3 regions of the Anaerobacillus sp. CMMVII genome follow, and region 2 is predicted to be linked to each of the others. Evidence: riboswitches for the same ligand, from Rfam matches in the RefSeq annotation. Region 2 holds a riboswitch; each other region holds the start of a gene.
What was found. Region 2 has a riboswitch for lysine ahead of dapA (4-hydroxy-tetrahydrodipicolinate synthase). Riboswitches for the same ligand answer to the same signal wherever they lie in the genome.
Positions count from the first base shown of each region.

Region 1: another riboswitch for lysine. It lies ahead of lysA (diaminopimelate decarboxylase); the one in region 2 lies ahead of dapA (4-hydroxy-tetrahydrodipicolinate synthase).
Region 3: another riboswitch for lysine. It lies ahead of H1D32_RS06775 (aspartate kinase); the one in region 2 lies ahead of dapA (4-hydroxy-tetrahydrodipicolinate synthase).

Region 1 is NZ_JACEHK010000010.1:231,754-239,896, reverse strand. Features, by position in the region: gene H1D32_RS14740 (peptidylprolyl isomerase) at 1-178, opposite strand, end outside; gene lysA (diaminopimelate decarboxylase) at 496-1,818, opposite strand; lysine riboswitch at 2,072-2,243, opposite strand; gene H1D32_RS14730 (spore germination protein) at 2,369-3,862, opposite strand; gene spoVAEA (stage V sporulation protein SpoVABEA) at 3,863-4,426, opposite strand; gene spoVAE (stage V sporulation protein AE) at 4,431-4,781, opposite strand; gene spoVAD (stage V sporulation protein AD) at 4,820-5,818, opposite strand; gene spoVAC (stage V sporulation protein AC) at 5,921-6,388, opposite strand; gene H1D32_RS14705 (stage V sporulation protein AB) at 6,402-6,824, opposite strand; partial or broken gene H1D32_RS14700 (stage V sporulation protein AA) at 6,814-7,409, opposite strand; gene sigF (RNA polymerase sporulation sigma factor SigF) at 7,807-8,143, opposite strand, start outside.
Region 2 is NZ_JACEHK010000006.1:197,068-205,210, forward strand. Features, by position in the region: gene H1D32_RS10145 (flavin monoamine oxidase family protein) at 1-959, shown strand, start outside; gene H1D32_RS10150 (hypothetical protein) at 979-1,176, opposite strand; gene pckA (phosphoenolpyruvate carboxykinase (ATP)) at 1,565-3,157, opposite strand; gene H1D32_RS10160 (DUF2062 domain-containing protein) at 3,932-4,438, shown strand; gene H1D32_RS10165 (MgtC/SapB family protein) at 4,536-5,255, opposite strand; lysine riboswitch at 5,549-5,730, shown strand; partial or broken gene dapA (4-hydroxy-tetrahydrodipicolinate synthase) at 5,903-6,789, shown strand; partial or broken gene H1D32_RS10175 (ASCH domain-containing protein) at 6,840-7,180, opposite strand; gene H1D32_RS10180 (hypothetical protein) at 7,499-7,984, opposite strand; gene kamE (lysine 5,6-aminomutase subunit beta) at 8,134-8,143, opposite strand, start outside.
Region 3 is NZ_JACEHK010000002.1:547,433-555,575, forward strand. Features, by position in the region: gene H1D32_RS06760 (electron transfer flavoprotein subunit alpha/FixB family protein) at 1-707, shown strand, start outside; gene trxA (thioredoxin) at 965-1,279, shown strand; gene uvrC (excinuclease ABC subunit UvrC) at 1,438-3,210, shown strand; lysine riboswitch at 3,352-3,538, shown strand; gene H1D32_RS06775 (aspartate kinase) at 3,866-5,101, shown strand; gene H1D32_RS06780 (YslB family protein) at 5,428-5,874, opposite strand; gene H1D32_RS06785 (TrkH family potassium uptake protein) at 6,062-7,411, shown strand; gene H1D32_RS06790 (succinate dehydrogenase cytochrome b558 subunit) at 7,949-8,143, shown strand, end outside.

The DNA of each region.
Region 1 (8,143 bases), on a different contig from region 2:
CAATTGGACATCCACCTTGAGCTACAAATCCTGGAATTACACGGTGAAAAGTTAATCCATTATAATAACCTTCGTTAGCTAACTTTTCAAAGTTCTCTACAGTACCTGGTGCTTCCTCTGGGAAGAACTCAACTACAATTTTTTCACCATTTTCAAAAGCAATACTACCTTTTTTCACGTATGTATCCTCCTCAAAATATATTACATATTTACTCAAGTCATTTTACTACACTTTAACAAGAAAACACAAACATTGTCATTATGTTTCTTACTAGTCAAGGTAGCAAACTTATAGATGCAACTAGGCTTAACCATGTTTAATTCTTTCTCAATAATAGAAAAGGCTGCTCGAAGATTTGACCTCCAAGACAATATAAAGCACTGAAACACCAAGCACCATATTGTCCAAAAGCTGAACTTGAGCTAGCCTATTTATTATAAGTTAAGAAATTATAAACGTTGTTAGTACTTGATGTCTAGCTTCAGGCGCTTTTCTTAGTTTTCTAATGAAGTTCCGTTGAGCTGTAAATCAAGCTGAACTATATCTTTATAAGTTTCCCTTTTTACTACCAATGTTGTTTCGCTGTTTTCAACGAAAACTACTGCTGGTCGAGGTATTCGATTGTAGTTGTTAGACATCGAATATCCATATGCCCCAGTACAAGATACCGCTAATACATCACCATGTCTAGCAAAAGGTAATGCAATATCCCAAATCAGCATATCTCCACTTTCACAACATTTCCCGGCAATAGAATAGATTTCCTGATTAGCTTCATTACTCCGATTAGCAATCATTGCTTCATATTTTGCCTGATAAAGAGCAGGGCGCAAGTTATCTGTCATTCCTCCGTCAACTGACAAATAATGACGCACTTCTGGAACCTCTTTTTCAGATCCAACTGTATATAATGTTGTTCCAGCATCTCCAACAAGAGAACGTCCTGGCTCAATCCAAATCTCTGGAATGTCAATTCCAAGTTTTCTTGACTCGGTTTCAACCGCATTTATCGTCGCATCAACATAGTGAGAAACTGGAAGTGGTGTATCTCCTTCGACATAACGAATCCCAAATCCACCACCAAGATTTAAAACTTGTGGAACATAGTCTAATTGGGTTTTCCACTCTGCTAGATAAGCAAACACTTTTTCTACAGCCATAATAAAACCGGTTGTTTCAAAAATCTGTGAACCAATATGACAATGAAAACCTAACATTTCAATTTCTTTTGCATCTCGAACTTTTACTATCGCTTCTTGGGCTTGACGACTGATTAAATCAAAACCAAATTTAGAATCTTCCTGACCTGTAGAAATATATTCATGAGTGTGGGCCTCTACCCCAGGTGTAATCCGTAACAGAACTGAAACCTTTTTCCCGTATCTTTGGGCCGTTTCTCTAATTAGCTCAATCTCTAAAAAGTTATCTACAACAAAACAACCGATGCCTGCTTCAACTGCCATGTCGATTTCCATAGAACTTTTATTATTTCCATGAAAATGAATTTTTTCTGCAGGAAATCCAGCTACTAGCGCTGTGTGCAATTCACCACCAGAAACAACATCTAAACTTAAATTCAGTTGTTTTGCAAGTTGAACCATCGCTACACAACTAAATGCTTTACTAGCATAGGCTACCTGAGCCTTAATTCCACGTTTTTGAAAAGCATTTACAAACTCATTCGCCCTTTCTCTAATTAAAGCGACATCATAAACATATAATGGTGTGCCAAACTGTTCCTTTAAACTGACAGTATCAACTCCACCAATTTCTAAATGACCTATGTCATTAACTCTGCTCGTACCGTGTTTGTACATTCACATGATCTCCTCTCGTTTGTGTGAATTTAAGTACAGAAAATAATAAGTTTACTTAAAATTCATTCTTAAAATTTCGCTCTTTCCTAATAGATTGTTTCTATTAGCTTTTAGGTCGCAACCAAGCGAATGCTTGGTACGACCTAAAAGCAACAAAGTTTACGAAAACAGCCTAAAATTTAGAATATAGGATATAAAAAAGGCGGAAATGTAAGTTACATTTTCCGCCTTAATAGCTTTTTCGTAACCTCAAGTAAAAAGTAGTCCTCCACTGCGAACAGTGACAGTCCGTTATTTATTCAATAACGACCCAGCAAAGATTGATAGGGCTCAATTCTCCACTTCGGCAAATTGACCTTTCAAGCTGCTTCAATGCTTCCCAAGCTCCACAGTTTACTCATTCGCTTTGCGCCTCTACCCCATTAATCAATGAGGGGTTTTATTAATTTATCTTACCTTTAAAGAATTTTCATAATTCCAACATCTATTATGAAACTCTTTCAAATGATTACGTAAAACTTTATCATAAAAATGATAATATCGCAATACGTTAGTTAGTTGATTGTTTTGTTGAGTTTTGTGGATTAACAATTTTTGGTCTTTTCTTCTTTAATGGAACTGAAAGTCTAAACAGAATATCCGCAAACGCTCTCGGATAAAACGGGATAAACGGCCATAAGTAGGGTGTATTCATCGGCCTTATGCTAGTAAGGAATATAAAGAATACTGTGAAACCGATGATAAAGCCTGGAACTTTAAAGATAAATACGGCCAATAATAATACTAAGCGAGAAAGCTTTAATGCTATACCTAATTCATAACTAGGTGTTGCAAATGTTCCAATTGCCCCGAGCGCTACATAAAGAATAACCTCTGGAATAAATAAACCAACATTAATCGCGATTTCCCCGATAAGCAACGCTGCAACTAACCCGAGAGCAGTCGCCAACGGTGAAGGCGTATGGATGGCTGCCATCCTCAACAACTCAATCCCTATTTCAGCTATGACTATTTGGGCAAAAACAGGAACATTGGTCGTCTCATTTGGTCCGATAAAGTCTAAAGCTGCAGGGAGCAAGCTTGGCTCCATTACCATTAACAGCCACAACGGTAATATAAGTAAAGCAAAAATCATCCCTGAAAAACGGACCCAGCGTAGGAAAGTCCCTACAATCGGAGCTTGTCTAAACTCTTCCGCATGTTGTACATGGTGAAAAAATGTTGTAGGCAAGATGATAACACTTGGCGAAGTATCTACATAAATCACGACATGCCCTTCTAGTAAATGGGTTGCCGTAACATCAGGACGTTCCGTGTATCGAACTAACGGGAAGGGATTTATGCCTTGTTTAACAATAAATTCTTCGACAACTTTATCAGCCATAGAAATTCCATCAATTTTTATTCCATCAAGCTCTTTCTTTACATTCTCAATAAATGCCGGGTCAGCTACATCCTTTATGTAAGCAATACATATGTCAGTTTTTGAACGTTCACCGACTTGTACAATTTCATGTCTCAGTCTCTCATCTTTAATTCTTCTTCTTGTTAAAGCTGTATTTACAATTAGATTTTCTGTAAAGCCATCCCGTGCACCTCTAACCACCCTCTCTGTATCTGGCTCATCTGGCCCTCTGCCTGGATAACTACGAACATCAACAAGGATAGCTTCTGTTTCATCTTCAATAAGAATAATAATAAGACCTGCTAATAACTGATCAGTTGCTTCATCTAACGTTTTAACGCGTTCAACTTGAACATGAGTTAGGCGATTTTCAATTTGTTCTTTAACGCGCTGTTTTTGTTTTTCAGTTGCATCCAAAAACATAAGCTCTTTTAATAATTCAATAATAAATTGACTATCACAGAGACCATTGAGGAAGTAAATCTGTAATTCCTTTTCAAGTACTGAAAGTTTCCTCACACCAATATCGAAAGTAATTCCAATTCCTAATTTTTCTTTTAGATATCTTTCATTTTCAATCATTCGACTGGAAACTTTCTGTTTGTCCACACTTGCTTCTTCAAGTATTTCATTACTCATCTATTTTTCGCTCCTTTCCAATATCAATTCAACCGCTTTTCTCGTCACTGGAGCCCCCTTCTCTACTTCATCTTTCCCTGCCATTTTGCCAATATCCCCAATTCCCACGATAAATGGGATGTCAAGCTCATCTAAATTATAGACAGTATCACCATTTATTCTGCCGAGTTCTATATCAGGAAGACCATATTTGTCGACTCCATACTCAGTTAAATTTCCATTACGATCAATACTTACATTAACTTTTGTCCATTCACTATCATGTGTTTTTGAGGCTACTGCAATGGCACCGATAACCTCTAAATCCGGATCGGTTGCGACAACCCGCATCGCTTCCTCCCCCGGTCCTTCTTCTGTATATCCACAATCATCAAACATGACTAAAACAGGATCACAGGGAGCCTTTTTTATGAGTTTAACTAGCTCATTTCCAGTCAAACGGCTTGGGTTGCCACCCGAACTACTGATACACCTTCCACCGATCTCTTTGGCAACTAATTCTACTGCTTTTCTCGCGGATTCATCACCATCGGTAATTAGAATAACCCTTTTTTTGTATTCCATGGTTTCATCCTTTCGGTTTAAAAAATATCGCTACTAAAAATCCAAATAATATTGCTGATGATATTCCCGCAGAAGTTACTTCAAAAATCCCCATACCTATACCTAAAAAGCCTGATCTTTGTGCTTCAATCATCGCTCCATGAACAAGTGAATGTCCAAAACTCGTGATCGGAACGATCGCTCCAGCCCCTGCAAAATCAATAAGCCGATCATAAAGATGAAACCCATCTAAGAGAGCTCCAATTACTACTAAAGAACTCATGACATGAGCGGGAGAAAATTTAAGGAAATCCAACATTAACTGTCCAATGACACAAATAAACCCACCAACAGTAAAAGCGACAACATATTCCACCACGCTCACCCCCTAAAAAATACTTACTCGAATAATTCTTACTCAACGCACTCAAAGGAAACACCATGAGCTATGCAAGGTATTGATTCATTTTGTTGGATCATTAAGGGATTTAATAATGCCCCAGTGGCCACAACTAATATCCTCCGTAGCGCCCCTCGTTTCATTTCACCAAATAGATGATTAAAGGTCACGACGGCAGAACAAGCACAACCACTACCACCTGAAAAAACATGTTGATCGGTGCTAAAAATCAATACTCCACAATCTTGATGGACCTTAGCAATATCAATCCCTTGTTCTGACAATAAACTTTTTAATATCGGTGTTCCAATTCTAGATAAATCACCGGTTACGATGGCATCATAATCGCTTGGACTTCGTTTAAGGTCATTTAAATGGGTTTTAATTGTGTCGGCAGCTGCTGGAGCCATTGCTGCACCCATATTAAAAGGACTTGTAATCCCAAGATCAATAACCTTTCCTACTGTTGCAGTTTCTATCCTTATCTTGGATTTTTTTCTACTTAAATATGCAGCGCCTGAACCAGTGACTGTATACATCGAAGTTTCAGGCTTCTGTCCTCCAAATTCCGTTGGAAAACGAAACTGTCTTTCTGCTGTAGCAAAATGACTACTTACAGCAGCAACAACATGATCTGCAAAGCCAGCTTCTAGTAAAACTGCGCCAAGTGTTACTGCTTCCATTGACGTTGAACATGCATTAAATAAACCAAAGAAAGGAATTTCTTTTTCTCTTGCTACATAACTAGCTGTTATGTTTTGGTTTAACAAATCACCACCAAGAAAAAAATCAATTTCTGAGTTTTTTTTATTCGCTTTCTGAAGACAGAGATCGATAGCCTCTGACATCAACTTTCTTTCTGCTAACTCCCAAGTAGCTTCTCCACAATATAAATCATCATAAGATTTGTCAAAAGTTCCCTTAAGAGGGCCTTGTCCTTCCTTCGGCCCAACGACAGTTGCCGTACTATCAATAAAAATGTCGCTTTTAAACATTAATGTTTGCTTACCCATTCGGTCTCCTCCTTATTTCAAAAAGCCTAGAGCCCTAGGTACTCTTCCGAGCCGCTGGTGCTTGAAACTTGACTGGGTTTAATTAGGTTGATTTCTTATCTATTAAGAAATTAGCGTTTGTACAAGTAAGCGAATCATGCTTACGATATAAGCTGAAACTACTCCAAAAACAATCACAGCACCAGCTATTTTAAACATATTTGCCGCGATCCCCAATACAACACCTTCGCTTTTATGTTCAAGTGCACTACTCGCAATTGCGTTTGAAAACCCTGTTACAGTTGCGATTGAACCCGCACCTGCAAACTGGCCAATCTTGTCATATACACCAAAACCCGTGAGTAATGCAGCTAAGAGAATTAATGTACCTATCATCGCACTAGCAACTGTTTGTTCAGTTAGGTCAAGATATGAGATATAAACATTAGCTAAACCTTGTCCAAAGGCACAAATGGCACCACCAACAAGAAAAGCTTTAAAACAATTTTTTACATATTGAGGTTTTGGCTGAAAAGGTTCAATTGCTTTTTTGTACTTTTTCTTATTCTTCTCTAGCTGCTTTTGATCCATAGCTCCATCCCCTTTATTTGTCTACGAAATATATCCAATGAAATAATGAACCGAATATTTTCCCAAGAACTATAGCCATTAATAGGTAAATGATTTTTTCTGCTACACCCACTCGCTTAGCTAGTATTGGGAACACATTTAACACTTCAGTTAACGCTGCAGCTAACATTCCAACAAATATCCCTGCAAAAAGGCCAATAACTATTAATGTATAACTAGGTAGATTAAAACGTGGTTCTGATAAACTAAACCAAGAACCAGTGATCGCCCCTAAAATTACACCCCACTCATATAGTTTTATATAATTTTTTGTTTTTGTTAGTTGAGTTAGTCTTGGGACTATTCCTAATACGGTTAAAAAGGCTACAAGTCCACTTCCAACAGCTAACCCTCCACTTAAGCCAATGACCATAACAACAAAATAATTAACGATCATTTAATTTCGTTTCGCTTTCACTATTCTCATGAATAGAGACATAATGATCTAGTGCTTGTTGATAGTTAAACATTTCTACTTCCATTGGGCTTGGCTCCTCGTTAATTCGCTTTTTAAATAAATGATTAAAAAATAAGATCATCCCAACACCTAGCCCGATAGAATAGGGGATTTGTAACATCAAAGGTTTAGCATTTTCTTCACCTGTAATTATTTCATATATTTTTTGGTGAACTTCTCTCATGCTCACATCCTCATGAAAATTCATAACCGCCAGACCTGCCCCAATAAAAAGTAAGATCCAAACAGCTACAAAAAAAGCGGTTTAAACGTTTTTTTAGCAAAATAAACTTCAACGATTGTTTGTGCTGCTCCCATAGTTTGTACTTCTATATACGGAGATGACATACGGATCGCCTTTACAACCTTCATTACATCAATCACAATAAATTTTTTATCCTTTGGTTTGATTTGATGAATGGGGATTTTACCTACTAGGTCTCGAAGTTCATCGTTGGCAACAATTTGTGCTACATCTCCAATTGTCATTTTTTGCTCAGGATTAGCCTGGACACGGTGCCGCATTCTTAAATATACTATGTCCTGTTTCACTTTGTTCCCCTCCTTAATTAAGTAAGAAGTTGGACATTATTCTTTTATTTTGGCTCTTTTCTAAAACATTGCTCCTGCGGTTACTCGTCGCACAAAAAAACTTGTTGCTTTTTAACCTAAAATAATTGAAAATTCCTTAGATGAAGATATCACCCAATAAATTGAGTAAGAAAAGAGCACTACTTACTCAATAAGTAGTGAAATCTTAGTTTTTACTTAAGCAACAAACTTTGCGAAAACAACCTTTATTTATATAGTATGGGATGATTAAACGTTTCTCATGCACTTTTAAGAGTGTTGAGTTTTGTGGGGAAGAACCTAGTTGGAATTGCTTTGGAGAAGTACCCGTAAAAGCCAAAAGACCAAATGGCTAATCCACCATTTGGTCTTTAATTTGCTGCAATATTTTCTTTTCCAATCTTGAAACCTGCACTTGAGATATCCCTAATCGATTTGCCACCTCAGATTGAGTCTGGTCTTTATAATAGCGAAGGTAAACAATTAAACGCTCCCGTTCATTTAAATGGCGAATCGCTTCTTTCAATGCAAGCTTATCAAACCATTTATGCTCCGATTGGTCAGCAATTTGATCTAATAGCGTTATTGGGTCTCCGTCATTTTCATAGACAGTTTCATGAATTGATGATAGACTGCGGCTTGCCTCTTGAGCAAAAACTACTTCTTCCGAAGAAATTTCTAGTTTCTCG
Region 2 (8,143 bases):
ATTATGAGGGAATTAGTAAATCGGTTGATCACTACACACTTGATACTTTTCTTCAATTTAATCAGTCCCTTTCTGCTGGGGCAATTGACAAAGTGAAGTTAATCCTAGGTCTTCAAGGTCTATCTGAATACAGTATCTTTAGTATTGTTCAAATATTACTTCCTTGGTTTGAAGCAAATGTTAAATTCCACGGGATTGTGGGTGGTAATGGGCGACTTCCAGATAAATTTCATTTGAAGTTAAAAAATGAAATTTACCTAAATGAAAGGGTCACTGAAATCGAAGTTCGAGGTAAGGCAGTTTCAATTTTCACAACCAATACAACTACACTAAAAAAATCGATGTTTAAAGGCGATTTTGTAATTGTGGCAATCCCTTTTTCTGCATTACAATTAATTAAAATTACACCAATCGAAGTTTTTTCACGGGAGAAGTGGCAAGCCATCCGTAATCTTCGTTATCTTCCTGCGACTAGAATTGGAATCGAGTTTAAGAGTAGATTTTGGGAAGCACAAGGAATCTTTGGAGGGCAAACTGTGACTGACCTACCAAGCAGATTTAGCTATTATCCAAGCGAAGGCTTTGGTAGCCCTGGTCCTGCGATTGTTACTGGGAGTTACACATTAGGTGCTGATACACTACTATGGGATAGTCAATCAGAACAAGTTCGTCTAGCCAACCTACTCCGTGATTTAGCTACTATTCACGGACCGATTGTCTACGATCAATATGTATCGAATGCGGGGATCAGTTGGCAGCAGCATCCATACAATTGTGGCGGCGTAGCTATTTTCAAGGCTGGAGATATTGCTAATTTAGTACCATATCTAGCTACTCCAGAACATAGGATTTATTTTGCTGGGGAACACACATCCTCTTACCCAGGGTGGGTTGAAGGTGCAATTGAGTCAGGGGTTCGTGCAGCCGTTGAAATACACCAATTACGTGGAGTTAATTGACCCTTCTCAGTGATTCGGTTTAGAAATTTCTTTTATTAAGATACTTCTGCTTTTGCATAACTTGATAAGACTTTTCGATGATATCTGACAAAACGTCACCTTTATAAATTCTGCCTACTTTTGTATTTTGTTGGTAATACTCGACAATTTCATCTAGTTGTTTAATCGTTTCCTTACTAACCCTAACATTAAGCTGGTTTCTACTTTCGTCGTTCATCGATATTGCCTCCTGGCTTTTGATTAAATGATATTAGTAAGATAGCAGTTGCTAGCAACTAGCTATCAGAACGTTTATGAACTTATTTTGCTCTTTGTATCTATCATAAATCTGACTAAAAGGGTTGTAAAGAGTAACTCTAATTAAATTTCTAACAGATAACCAGTCACGTGACCTGAATTTACAATTATTAGGAAATGGTGGCAGGTAGAACCAGTCTACGTGCCATAACTTACAATGTAACCTCTGCGAAAGCACAATAGGGAAAGTGCGTGTAAATTGGATTGAAGCTAGTCTATTACCGTATAAAATATATCACTAGACAACAATCCAATATTGAATCCAAAACAAAGTGCGATGCTCTTGATTTGGCATCGCACTCCTAGTTCTACGTCGTTATCGTAAAATCTTTCATCATTAGATCTTTAACTTCAGGATTATGGGATGCTAATTGCTCAAAATTTATGATAAATCTCGCTGCCAGCTCATCTGCTTGTTCATCGTAGGCTCTCGTGTTCTCCCAGGTGTTTCGAGGGTTTAAAATCTCCCTCGGTACTCCTGGGCAAAATTGTGGTACTAATAGACCGAAAAATGGATCTGGTTCAAAAGCGAATTTTTCTAGTTCACCAGTAATTGCAGCTGTGATCATTGTTCGCGTATATTCTAAATTCATCCGTTTGCCAACTCCATATGGTCCACCGCTCCAGCCTGTATTTACAAGATATACATTAGCTTGGTGTTCCTCAATTTTCTTGCCAAGTAGTTCGGCGTATACGCTTGGTCGTAAAGGTAGAAATGGAGCACCGAAACAGGTTGAAAAAGTGGCTACTGGTTTGGTCACTCCTCGCTCTGTACCGGCAAGTTTGCTTGTATATCCTGATAGAAAATGGTACATTGCCTGCTCTTTCGTAAGTCTAGAAATTGGCGGGAGTACTCCAAAAGCATCAGCTGTCAAAAAGATAATGACTCTCGGATGACCCGCCACTCCTGGTATGATCGCATTTTCTATATGTTCAATCGGATAAGCAGTTCGAGTATTTTCTGTCAAACTATTATCATCGTAATCAGGTTCTCTAGTAATCTCACTCACAACAGCATTTTCAAGGACTGCCCCAAAACGAATGCTATGAAAAATTTGCGGTTCACTCTCTGCATTCAAGTGGATACATTTCGCATAGCAACCGCCTTCCATATTAAAAATACCTGCATCACACCAGCCGTGTTCGTCATCTCCAATTAAAAATCGGTTCGGATCAGCGGATAAAGTCGTTTTTCCTGTTCCAGACAGGCCGAAAAACAGTGCTACATCTTTGTCTTTTCCTATATTGGCTGAGCAATGCATGGGAAGTACATTTTTCTCGGGCAAAAGAGTATTCATTACACTAAATATTGATTTTTTCATTTCCCCTGCATATTCTGTACCACCTATTAGAACAATTTGTTTTTCGTAGTTAATAATGATAAAAGTTTCGGATTTTGTTCCATGTAGGTCTGGAGAAGCTTTAAAACCAGGTGCGGATACGATCGTAAATTGAGCTTTATGAGGTGTTAAATCTTCTGGGGTTGGTCGGATAAAAAGTTGATGAGCAAATAAATTGTGCCAAGCAAATTCATTGATAACAGAAATCGGTAATCTAAATAATTCATCTGCACCTGCAAAGCCATCAAACACAAACAATTCTTTCTCACTTAAATAATGCAGAACATCTTGATAAAGGATCACAAACTTTTCCTGATCAAAAGGCTGGTTCACATTTCCCCAAGCAATACTCTCAGCAACGGAAGGATCATATACAATGTATTTATCATTAGGTGAGCGTCCTGTATACTTGCCTGTAGTAACGAGTAGCGCCCCAGTGTTTGTTAATCTTCCTTCCTTACGCTTAATGGCTATCTCCACAAGCTCAGGCACAGACAAATTGTGATAGACTTTCGTGCTGTTTAATACTTCTTCAAGAGAGATACCACTATTTTTTTTCATGAAATCCACCTCTTTCTTTATTTAGTTACCAATAACGATATGCACTACATATATCGTTACTTTAAATTATATTTGAAAAATCTTCCAATGTGAAGTGTTTCACATTATTTTATTTCCAATAAATGAGATTTTTGTTAAAAATACGATCTTTAGTACAGATCGATTTCTCAAGTATCTAACGTCATCTGATTTTTCTAATCTCTCTTTTCTAAAGGCTATTTTCGCATAGATTGTGGTTTTTCAATTACTCAATATAAGGCATTACTGCTTACGATGAGCTACCTGTCCGTATCACGTTAGGTTAAGGACTTTATAGTTGCTTCCGATTAGTTATCTGACCGTATCATGTTTGGTTACGGACCGTTTTTACTGCTTCCGATCCAGTCCGTATCACTCGTCGTTACACTAAGTTTTGGGGCATCTTTTCTAACTTGCTATTCTGCTAAGTAAGTCAAGTCATCTGATACAACCATTTAAACAATAAATAGCAACAAAGTTTTCGAAAACATCCTTTCTAACTTTTGGGTCATTTTTTATAAAAGTTTTCTATAAAAAATAACAGTGGAGCATTTGTAATTTTATGAGATAATAGTTAAAGTTGGTCCTTAAAGCCAATATTCAGTGATTAATGAAAACGACTGATAGAGTAATATTTTTTCCCTAAACGCAACAAGGACAAGCTATGTATTTACATTGAGGTATAAAGCAAGATTGATTTAAACAAATCGCTCTGACTTAAAGGGTTAAATTTAATTAAAATTTGGCTGGTGAATTATGTTAAATAAACAACTAAGAAAACTAAAATATCTTTGTATAAGATTATTACGAATAAAAGACAAAACACATAGTATCGCTAGTGGATTTACGATGGGATTTCTTATGAACTTCATTCCTTCATTTGGATTTGGACCGTTTCTCTCAACGGTAGGACCAAAACTAGTAAAAGGCAATTCAATAGCCGGCTTTATAGGTGGTGTCCTGTTTATATGGTCGTTCCCTATCTTATTTTATATGAATGTGATAGTCGGAGAAGCAATTCTACCAATTAGTATAGATACGAAAATTGAAATTATTATCGAAGAGTTAGAAGATGGAATTGAAAAACCGGAGCAAGTATTAAGTGCGAGCTTGAAAATTGGCAAGGCTTTTTTAGTTGGAATGTTCGTTAATATGTTCTTTTTTGGAACTATCGCTTATTTGGTCAGTTATTATATTATTAAGAAATATCAACGCGATGTACTTAAGTTCGTTCATAAAAACTGGAACTTGTTGAAAGAATGATTGCCCAAAGTAGAAACAGCCTCCTCACATTGAGGAAGCTGTTTTTTTGACTAGTGAACGCTTTACTGTGTTATTTCAACTTTATAGCAACCTTCCTCTAAGACAAATTCTCAACTTCGACTTTTTCAATGCCATCTAGTGATTTTAACTGATAAAATACATCTGTTGTATAAACTTTTTTATGGGTCATTACGATGAATGTTAGTAAATATTGTGTGGTTTCTTCTTTTACTTTCACACTACTAATTTTATAATCAAAGGCTTTGATCTGTTTAATAATATCGGTCAATTGGATGTCTTTTCGAATGTATGCTCTTACTTTGATTTCCTTCTCTCTTAACCCTTTAGGGCCAACTTTTCCAATGATAAAGGGTAAGATTTGAACAGCAAGGATTAGTAGGATTAATGTTATGATCGATTCTTTATAAAATCCTGCCCCGACAGCAATTCCAATTGCTCCACATACCCATAACATAACTGCAGTTGTTATTCCCGAAATGACATCATTTTTTCTAACAAGGATAACTCCCCCACCGATAAAACCGATTCCCGAAATTACTTGTGCAGCTAAACGTAATGGATCCATGGGTTTAGTATATGCTTCACTATAGAGTTCAGCTGAGTAGATAGATACGATTGTTAATAAGCAACTACCAACTGTCAAAATCATCGCTGTTTTGAGACCTGCTGGTTTATGCTTTAGAGAACGTTCTAGACCAATAATAATTCCAATAATCGCTGCAATGGCTAATTTTAGAATGTTTTCGTCGTAAAAAAACTCAACAATGACCATGAAAAAAGAATTAAATAATAGCAAAAGAAAAACACTCCTAATTAAGATGAATTTGTTTATACTGTATCTCAAAGGTTTCTTCGTAAACATTGAAAAACATATTTTCTTATAGATAATGTTACCAAAAGATCCATTACTCTAGTTTAATGTAATAAATTGTTATTTTAAGTTTACAACAATGTGTAAACTACTACAATCTTCTCTACAATGTCCTAACTAAAAAATCCAAATGTTTGATTTGGATCGATTGTGTTGCAATTATCACTAAAATTTGGTATCGTTGAACAAAGTTCATATTTCTTAACTTCAATTTTAATTGAAGTGATAGAGGCGCATTGACCATTAGTACAAATTTTGAGGAGAATGAGCTCCGTTGAAGGTTTGGAAAGGGGGATTTGCCGAAGTAACTTGTCACTCATGAACATGTTACTGGGCCTGTGATTGAATAAATCCAGGACTGTCGTATAGTTTTAGGACTATATGGAGGGCTATCTTACGCTGGAATAACCGTGGTTTACACTTTCTAGCAACAACGATTCCTTCGTTGTTGCTTTTTTTATTTTCACGGTTGGATCATGTGATTTAGCTCTATTCAAGAACTTACGTCGTCGTGTATGGGTACTTGAACTTTCCTAACGATGAACAAAACTTACTGAATAGAGGTGTTTTCCATGAATTTTGGACAAATGTTAACGGCAATGGTAACGCCATTTGACCACGAAGAAAAAATTGATTTTGAGGCAACGAAAACATTAATTAACTATTTAATTGACCATGGTACTGATGGTATCGTAGTTGCAGGAACTACTGGTGAATCCCCCACCCTTTCCACAAGCGAAAAAGCAGAACTATTTAAGTTTGTTGTTGAAGTTGTTGCGGGGCGTGCTTCAGTTATTGCAGGTACAGGAACTAATAGTACGGCGGCATCTATCGAGCTAACTAAAATTGCTACTCAAGCTGGCGTTAATGGCATTATGTTAGTGGCACCGTATTATAACAAACCGAATCAAGAGGGACTCTACTTACATTTTAAAACAATTGCAGAATCGACTCAGTTACCTGTAATGCTGTACAACATTCCTGGTCGAAGTGCTGTAATATCGAAGTGGAAACAGTCGTTCGTCTTGCTCAAATTCACAACATTGTTTGTATAAAAGAAGCGAGTGGCGATTTAGATGCAATAGCGAATATTATTCAAAATACTCCAGATGATTTCTTGGTGTATAGTGGTGATGATGGTCTTACTCTACCAGTTTTAGCTATTGGAGGTCATGGCGTCGTATCGGTAGCCTCACATATCATTGGTCGTGAAATGAAACAAATGGTTGAAGCTTTCAAGAATGGTGACTCTAAAACGGCGGCTTCTATGCACCGTGAGTTATTACCAATTATGAAGTCTATGTTTATTGCTCCTAATCCGACACCTGTAAAGGCTGCGCTCGAAATGGTAGGACAAAATGTTGGTTCAGTTCGTCTACCTTTAATTCCACTTACAGAAACTGAAAAAGAAACTGTTTATGCAGCGATAAAAACGAAATTAGTTTCTCCAGTCATTTAATAATGCTTTCTCGTTAAAAAAACCTCCAGTAATTGGAGGTTTTTTCTTATTTACTCTTCTATTGGACTAAATTCATGTGCCCAAACTCTCATATTAGGTAGCCAAGGCATCCCCTTATGCATAGATAATATTGAATTTTTATATTCTTCAAGTGTGTTGTAACCTTCGTCTTTTGCCATTTCATCTGTTAAATCTCCAAGTGTTTGACGGTATACATTAAGCACTTTAAATGACTTTCCGTTTAAAACCATAATTTCACCAGGGTCTGCGTATCTACCATTTCTTCTGACAGCAGTTTTTTGCCGTTTAGTATTTTTTCAATATCAGCAGCGCCAGTTACTAATCTGTCAATTTCACATGTTTTTGGTGGTAATTTTTCTGTTTCTTCCATTCGGCATGCCTCACTTTACAAAATTTATCATAGGCTCTTTTTCATGAAGACTATTTTCGCCTAAATTGTTGTTTTTCTATTATGTAGTATAGCCATTGCATCAAGTTTGGTGGGCATTTTTTCTAACTTATTATAAGGATAAGTTAGAAAAGTGATCTGATGCAACACATAGTGTTTGTTACTCAACAAAGAGCCTTCATGAAAAAGCTATGTTTTCCGTTGTTCTTGCTTGGGTATATCATATTAATTATACCATTAATATGATGAAAACGTTAGAAAAAAGGCAGATTTGAACTTCTGCCTTTTTGAGTTGAGTTATTAGAAACATTGGAATGACGAGATTCTGCGTAAATCAATCCCGAAGTAAACCCACATCCAACCATTCCAGCGATAGCCAGAAACTGACCTTCTTCCTACAAAGGTTGGATAAAACCAAAATTGTTGACGATTAGTTAACCATACATAAGTGTATCTGAATAAGCAACCGCGAATCGCTCCTGGATCAACGGCGAAAGTACCTACTTGTTGAGTTTGTGTAGGTGTAAAAGCAGGCGGTGGCGACGTTGGTGGTCCTGCTTGTTGCCCCTGCCCTGGTGGTTGAAATGGTGGTCCCGGAGGTCCTGGTGGTGGTCCTGGAGGCCCCGGTGGTCTAGGTGGTCCTGGTGGTCCAAATTGCCCTCCCGGAAAAGGAAACCCTGGTCCAAAAAATCTTTCATCATACTGGGAGTAAGGTGAAAAATCAAACCCTCCCTCTTCATAAGGAGTATAGCCGTAAAACTGATATTCATTGTAATCTGGGTACATATAATGCACTCCTTTTCTTCTAGGTTTACATCATCATATGCACCTAGTACCGGGCAAACATCTTGTACGGCAGAAAAGGGCTTTTGACTAATTACTAAACTTGGTGCTTGCCTTGTTTGTAAAAATTACGATGAAGCATTTAAATTTCTTTACTTCATA
Region 3 (8,143 bases), on a different contig from region 2:
CAGTATTTATGGGCCATACAGCGGTAGGTAAAGACCTTGCCCCAAGGATTGCGATGAGAAAACAAGCAGGATTAATTTCAGATGCGATTGATTTAGAAGCAGTCGGTGAAGAAGTAATTTTTACTCGTCCAATATATTCTGGGAAAGCTTTCGAGAAGAAAGTAGTTACAGATGGGATTATCTTAGCAACAATTCGTCCTAACAACATTGCTCCTCTTGCTAAAGACGAGTCACGTACAGGAGAAGTAACTGCTATCTCAGTAGATATAAAAGACCTTCGTACTACGATTAAAGAAATTGTACGTAAAAGTACAGGTGGAGTAGATTTATCTGAAGCAAAAATTGTTATTGCAGGCGGTCGAGGTGTGAAAAGCGAAGAAGGTTTTAAAAAGCTTTATGAATTAGCAGACGTCTTAGGAGCAGCAGTTGGTGCTTCACGTGGTGCATGTGATGCCGAGTATTGTGATTATTCACTACAAATCGGTCAAACAGGTAAGGTTGTAACACCTGACCTATACATTGCCTTGGGTATTTCAGGTGCAATCCAACATGTGGCAGGTATGTCGAACTCCAAATGTATCGTTGCAGTAAACAAAGATCCTGAAGCTACAATTTTTAGCATTGCTGACTATGGTATTGTTGGTGATCTATTTGAAGTATTACCTATTCTAATAGAGGAATTTAAAAAAGAAGTAGTAAGTTCATAATAATTTTAAGCGGGCCTAGAAAAGGCGCGCTTTTCTAATTGTCTCATTTCCCGACATTTGGTAATTTTTGCATCAAATCTAATAAAGTATTTATCATTATGGTACTTAAATCTTACAAAAGGTTGAGAGCTAAGCCTTGGATAAAACACTCTAAAAAAGGGGAAATTTACACTGAAAGCAATTTTCTAGCTAGCCTCAATGAAATATTGTATAATACTCTATGAGGTAAAATGATGGAATATAGGGAGGATTTAACAATGGCAATTGTAAACGTAACAGATCAAACTTTTACTAGTGAAACAAGTGAAGGTGTAGTATTAGTAGATTTTTGGGCTCCATGGTGCGGACCTTGTAAAATGATTGCACCTGTATTAGAAGAACTTGATGCAGAATTAGGCGGTAAAGCTAAAGTGGTTAAGATTGACGTGGATGAAAATCAAGAAACAGCTGGTAAATTCGGCGTGATGAGCATTCCAACGTTATTAGTATTCAAAAACGGTGAGGTTGTAGATCAGGTTGTCGGTTTCCAACCTAAAGAAGCGTTAGCTGAACTTTTAAACAAACACTTATAATAAAAAAGCCACCTGAACGGTGGCTTTTTTAGTTTAGAGTTATTGAGAGTGTTGCACTTAAGCATTTTCTTTCCAAAACTCTACACTTTACACTTTACACTCTAAACTGTTATAGTTCTTCTAAATATAATATCATCGGTAAAGTGTGGTGATTTGCATTGGAGAAACTAAAAGAGAAATTAGCAATATTACCAGATCAGCCTGGTTGTTATTTAATGAAAGATAGGCAAGGGACCACAATATACGTTGGAAAGGCAAAAATTCTAAAAAATAGAGTCCGATCGTATTTCACTGGTTCACATGATGGGAAAACTCAACTTTTAGTAAGTGAGATTGAGGATTTTGAATATATTATAACCTCTTCAAACTTTGAGGCTTTAATTTTGGAGCACAATTTAATTAAAAAGTATGATCCGAAATATAATGTTATGTTAAAAGATGATAAAAGCTACCCTTACCTAAAAGTTACTTCAGAGGAACATCCCCGTCTAATTACAACGCGTAATGTCAAAAAAGATAAAGGTAAGTATTTTGGGCCATATCCAAACGCTGCAGCTGCTAGTGAGACTAAGAAGCTACTTGATCGTTTATATCCACTTAGAAAGTGTTCTACAATACCGGATCGAGTCTGTCTGTATTATCATATCAATCAATGCCTCGGACCGTGTATCCAAGATGTAAGTAAAGGTACGAACCGTGAGATGGTAGAGGAAATTACTCGATTTTTAAATGGAGGTCATAAAGAAATAAAGAAGAGCCTTATCGCAAAAATGGAGAAAGCTGCAGAAGCACTTGAATTTGAGCGTGCGAAGGAGTATCGCGATCAAATTCAGCATATTGAAGCTGTCATGGAAAAACAAAAAATGACTATTGCCGATGATATTGATCGAGATGTCTTTGGGTTTGCCTATGATAAAGGGTGGATGTGTGTACAGGTGTTTTTTGTTCGCCAAGGAAAACTGATAGAACGAGATGTATCGCTGTTTCCTGTATATCAAGAACCCGATGAAGAGTTTTTAACGTTTTTAGGGCAATTTTATAGTCAAAAAGAGCACCTAAAGCCTAAAGAAATATTCTTACCCAATACAATAGATAAGGATCTGGCAAGCGAATTTATTCAAGTTAGAACTGTCCATCCTCAAAAAGGAACAAAGAAAGATCTAGTGGACCTCGCTACCAAAAATGCTGATGCCGCTTTAAAAGATAAATTTGCCTTGATTGAACGGGATGAAGCAAAAACCATAAAAGCAATCCAAAACTTAGGAAATGCGTTAAAGATTAAGACACCTCATGTTATTGAAGCGTTTGATAATTCGAACATTCAAGGTGTTGATCCGGTTTCGGCAATGGTCTCATTTGTGGACGGTAAACCAAATCGAAAAGGGTACCGTAAATATAAAGTAAAAACAGTCCGCGGCCCTGATGATTACGAATCAATGCGTGAAGTAGTTAGAAGACGTTATTTAAGGCAGCTTAAAGAAGAGTTACCATTACCGGACCTCATTGTCATTGACGGTGGTAAAGGACAAATCTCAGCTGCTCAAAGTGTTATTGAAGATGAGCTTGGTCTAGCAATACCTGTATGCGGATTAGCGAAAGATGCGAAACATCGAACTTCGCAATTGTTAATGGGAGATCCTCCTGAGGTAATCCCATTAAAAAGGGATTGTCAAGAATTTTATTTACTACAAAGGATACAAGATGAAGTCCATCGCTTCGCTATCACCTTTCACCGACAAATCCGAAGTAAAACATTGTTCACTTCTGTTCTCGATGAAGTTGAAGGTGTTGGCGAAAAACGAAAACAAGCCTTATTGAAGCACTTTGGTTCCGTGAAAAAGATGAAGGAAGCCAACTTAGAAGATTTTCAACAGATTGGCATTCCAGTTAAAATAGCTCAATCTTTGATGGAAAAACTGAAAGGCAGTTAAGAGTGTAGAGTTTTGAGTTGTTCTGGCAATGTGTCGAAGCAGAGAACATAAACGCTAAAATCAAATTGAAAAGCTGTTGTAAGCAACAACTTTTCATGGTAAACTCAATCTTAATTAAATATCCAATACTTCAAAAGTTGAAGTTGTGGTAGAGGAGCAAAAACCAAGAGTATGTTATTTAAGGACGATGAGGTCCAGTGAGGATAGCGGAAAGGGGAATTTGCCGAAGTGTAAAGAGAACTCATACCTTTTTATGCTGGACCTGCATTTAAGAAATGTAGGGCTGTCACACAGTCACCCAAAGATTGTGTGGAGAACTATCTCACGTGTGCGGGAACATTATTTTAGTTTCTATTTGTTTTGACACAAAAAGTCGAAGCATCAGTGAGGAGTTTTCCTTATTGGTGCTTTTTTTATTGTTAAGGAAATTATATGTTTTTTCATTTATGGATAAGTTTAATTATAGTGACAGTCTAGCTCTAGCGCCCAGTCCCTCGAGGTCAAATAACCTTCGAGAATAAAAGTGAAAGAGCACACTTTTTTTCTCGAAGAACATTTGCTTGTCGGGGCTACCCAGGGCGCTTGCGCTTTGTTCTAGAAAAATACTACTGAGATAGGTTTGGGAAAAGGAAATTTTAAAAAGGGAGTTGCGAGCATGGGTTTAGTTGTCCAAAAGTTTGGTGGAACGTCAGTTGGTAGTGTTGAACGAATTAAACATGTTGCAAGTAGGGTAATTGAAACAGTAGAAAAAGGTCACCAAGTTGTAGTTGTTGTTTCAGCAATGGGGAAATCTACGGATGAATTAGTCAGTTTAGCTAATGGCATTACTGAAAAGCCAAGTAAACGTGAAATGGACATGCTATTAAGCACTGGAGAACAAGTGACAATTGCTTTATTATCAATGGCATTACAGGAGAGAGGCTATGAAGCTATATCATTAACAGGGTGGCAAGCGGGGATCGTAACTGAGGATTGTCACAGTAATGCAAGGATTACAAGATTTGAGGAAGCGAAAATCAGTAAACATCTGGAGGAAGGTAAAATTGTTATTGTGGCAGGCTTTCAGGGGTTTAGTGAAGTTGGCGAAATTACGACTTTAGGTAGAGGTGGTTCAGATACCACAGCTGTTGCATTAGCTGCTGGCTTAAAAGCAGATCGTTGTGACATTTTTACTGACGTAACAGGTGTTTTTACAACGGACCCACGGGTTGTAAAAACTGCGAGGAAGCTAAGCTCAATCTCTTATGATGAGATGCTCGAATTGGCGAATCTTGGGGCTGGTGTATTGCATCCCCGTGCAGTAGAGTTTGCAAAAAATTATCAAGTAAAATTGACTGTTCGATCTAGTATGGTTGAAGAAGAAGGAACAATTATTGAGGAGGAAGTATCTGTGGAAGAAAATTTAGTGGTAAGAGGCTTAGCTTTTGAAAGCAATGTAACGAAAATATCTGTTTGTGGCATGCCAAATGATATTTCAGGATTATCAAATCTTTTTACGACACTAGCGACGAATAATATAAATGTTGATATTATTATTCAAAACGCTATAGCTGCTAGTGAAAATTCAAATATTTCCTTTTCAATTCTCTCTGAAAAATTAACAGAAACTTTAGATGTACTTGAACAAAACCGTGATCAACTGCGATTTGAGGAAATTCTTCATGAAACAGGTTTAGCAAAAGTATCGATTGTTGGCTCAGGAATGATTTCTAATCCTGGTGTTGCAGGACAAATGTTTAAAGTGCTCTCTGACAAGGGTATTTTAATTAAAATGGTTAGTACGTCAGAGATCAAAGTATCTACAGTTGTTGATCAAGTGAATATGGTCAAGGCCGTTGAAGCCTTACATGAAGCATTTCAATTAGATAATGTAAAAGTTGCAACTGCTTAATAACGAAACAAAACGAGCAAATCATCAATTTGATTGCTCGTTTTTTGAAAGATAAGAAGTATTTACGTTTTCACCACTTGATGTCTAGCTCCAGCGAGGCTACTGCTTGAATTAGCTTCTAGCTGCCTTGCGACGAGCAAACGTAGTGGCGCAGGAGCAGCTGTTAAGCCCCTCGAGGTCAAATAACCTTTTTCATTAAATGCTGCCTCTGTGGTCCAGTAGGTCCTCGAGGCAAAGCTGCATGTAGAAACTCTAGAAGTAACACACGTTGTGAACGAGGTCAGTAGCTTTTGTCGGGGCTAAGCAAGGCGCTTGCGCTTTTCTCATTATACGCTAATTCGATCATGACTGTCCCATTTGACGTGAAAGACTACTTTTTTTATAGAACCATTTTTGGGTTCCTCATTCGTTTCAGTTATAAATCCAGTTATATTTTCAATTTGAGCTGCCAAAAATCCAGCTTCTAGTGGTCGAACGATATTTTTTTTGTTTTCAAAAAAGTTCGATGTAAGCTCAAAAAGTAATTCTGATTTCTTTTCTTTGGTTAGTGTAAGTTCTCCCCAACCTGCTCGATGAAAAAAAGCGATAATTTCAGTTATATCATTTAGTGGATACTTTCTAGCTAATGATTTACCCGCCCAATACAAAATAATATTATGCTCTTTTCCTAACAGTTCCGGTAAAACATCCTCTCGGATTAGGTTATAGCCAAACAGCGGTATTTGATGCTCTGTTTCATCTATGGTAGTTGTCTTTTTTTGACCAAAGATCATTATTTCCCCCCACTCTTCTACAATCGTAAAATTAGTTTAGCTAAAGCCATAGCTCATTACTCACATATTTCTTAATTCTAAAAATTACATGATAAAGTTATTATATCTTCTTTATCAAAACTTCACTATATGCAATTTATAAATTTGTGGTATACTAAACCCCGAATCAATTCGGAGGTACATAATTATGAATTTATCAAAGGGGAAGTTTCTAACCCCGTTTCGAATTATTATCATGTCTTATGTTGTTGCGATGTTTTTATTTAGCTTTTTATTATATTTACCGATTTCAAGCTTACCTGGTGTTAGTGTTACTTATTCAGAGGCGTTATTTACTTCAGTAAGTGCTGTTAGTGTAACTGGACTTACCGTTGTAAATGTTTCCGAAACGTATAGCTTTATAGGAATTATCTTTTTAGCTATAGCGATTCAGCTAGGTGGAATAGGTATTATGACCCTAGGTACATTTGTATGGATGATTTTTGGTAGAAAGATTATCTTGTCACAACGAATGCTTATCATGGTAGACCAAAATCAGAATACTTTCTCAGGGTTAGTAAATTTAATGCGAGGAATTTTAGTTGTTGCTTTGGCAATTGAACTACTTGGTGCCATTATTTTAGGAACCTATTTCTTGAACCACTTTGATACAGCCAAGGAAGCTTATTATCAAGGGGCTTTTGCCGCATTAAGTGCTTTTACAAACGCTGGCTTTGACGTCACTGGACAATCATTAATTCCGTTTGCAGATGACTATTTTGTCCAACTTGTAACCATATTACTTATTTTTGCGGGGGCTATTGGTTTTCCAGTCTTAATGGAATTAAAGCAATATTTTTCAAAAGATCATCCTAACTTTAAGTTTAGTTTATTTACAAAAATTACAACCTCTACGTATTTTATTGTCTTTTTGGTTGGTTTTATCTCAATTTGGATTTTGGAGGCAGGTCATTATTATTCTGGGCTTGAATGGCATCAACAACTCTTCTACTCACTTTTCAACTCAGCTACCGCAAGAAGTGGTGGTTTATCAATCATGGACGTTTCGGAACTGAGCTTGGCTACTTTGCTGCTCATATCTGGGCTGATGATTATAGGCGCTAGCCCATCGAGTGTAGGTGGTGGAATACGAACAACGACACTTGCTGTTCTGTTTTTAACGATTCGAAGTTTTGCTTTGGGTAAGAGTGATGTGAAAGTTTTTGGACGAGAAATTCATCAAGAAGATCGTCAAAAATCATTTATCGTTTTATCGGTCTTTATCGTCATGTTATTTACGGCAATCATTTTAATAGCTGCTTTTGAAAATAGTGGAGAAATTGCTCTAATGGCTATTATCTTTGAAGCAAGTTCCGCATTCGGAACTTGTGGTCTTTCGATGGGAATAACGCCCAATTTAAGTTTACCTAGTCAAATGGTGTTAATGGTGTTAATGTTTATCGGTCGTGTTGGCCTTGTAGCATTCCTATTCTCGGTCCGTAAAAAGGAAACAAAAAGTTATTATAAATATCCAACAGAACGAATTATTATTGGTTAGTATTAAGGAGACAGTAATTGGGTAAAATTCCCATTATTGTCTCTTTCTTTTATCGGGTTAAAAAGACGAAATTGTTAAAACTTTGTGAATATTAAAGCCGTAAATATAGATTTAAAGAGGGAATATGGAACATTAAATATTTAAAGATATACATGCGACAAGGGTTCAGCGGTGGTTGTGAAAAAGGTAACAAAAGGAAATAATGGACTCTATTAATCTGAATTTACAAACAATAATTGTATCCGTTTTCTTGACCTGGATGGTTGATGAGAGTAAAATAAAATTGTCACATTATATTCAAAGATAGTGTTTTTTACTTTGTTGACAAAATGAAAAAACTATTATCCTAGTGTTAAGTCTAGAAACTATGGAGGGATGTAAATTATATTAAAAAAAGACCAGAGGTTTAATTTGTCTTAAGGAAATGAATATACTTTAGTCGTTTTGCTAACGTATATTTACACAGTTCGAGCTTTCCCAATTTAAATGCTGAGGTTCATACCTCTACTAAACTACGAAAACAGGGGGAAACAAAGTATGGCCGGTAACCGAGAGTTTTTCTTACGTAAATTGCACTCTTTATTAGGAGTTATTCCAGTAGGGCTTTTCTTAATTGTTCACTTAACGGTGAATTATTTTGCGACATATGGTGAGGAAAGTTATAACAAAGCAACTCATTTTATGGAGAGCTTACCATTCCGTTATGTATTAGAGATTTTTGTTATTTTCCTA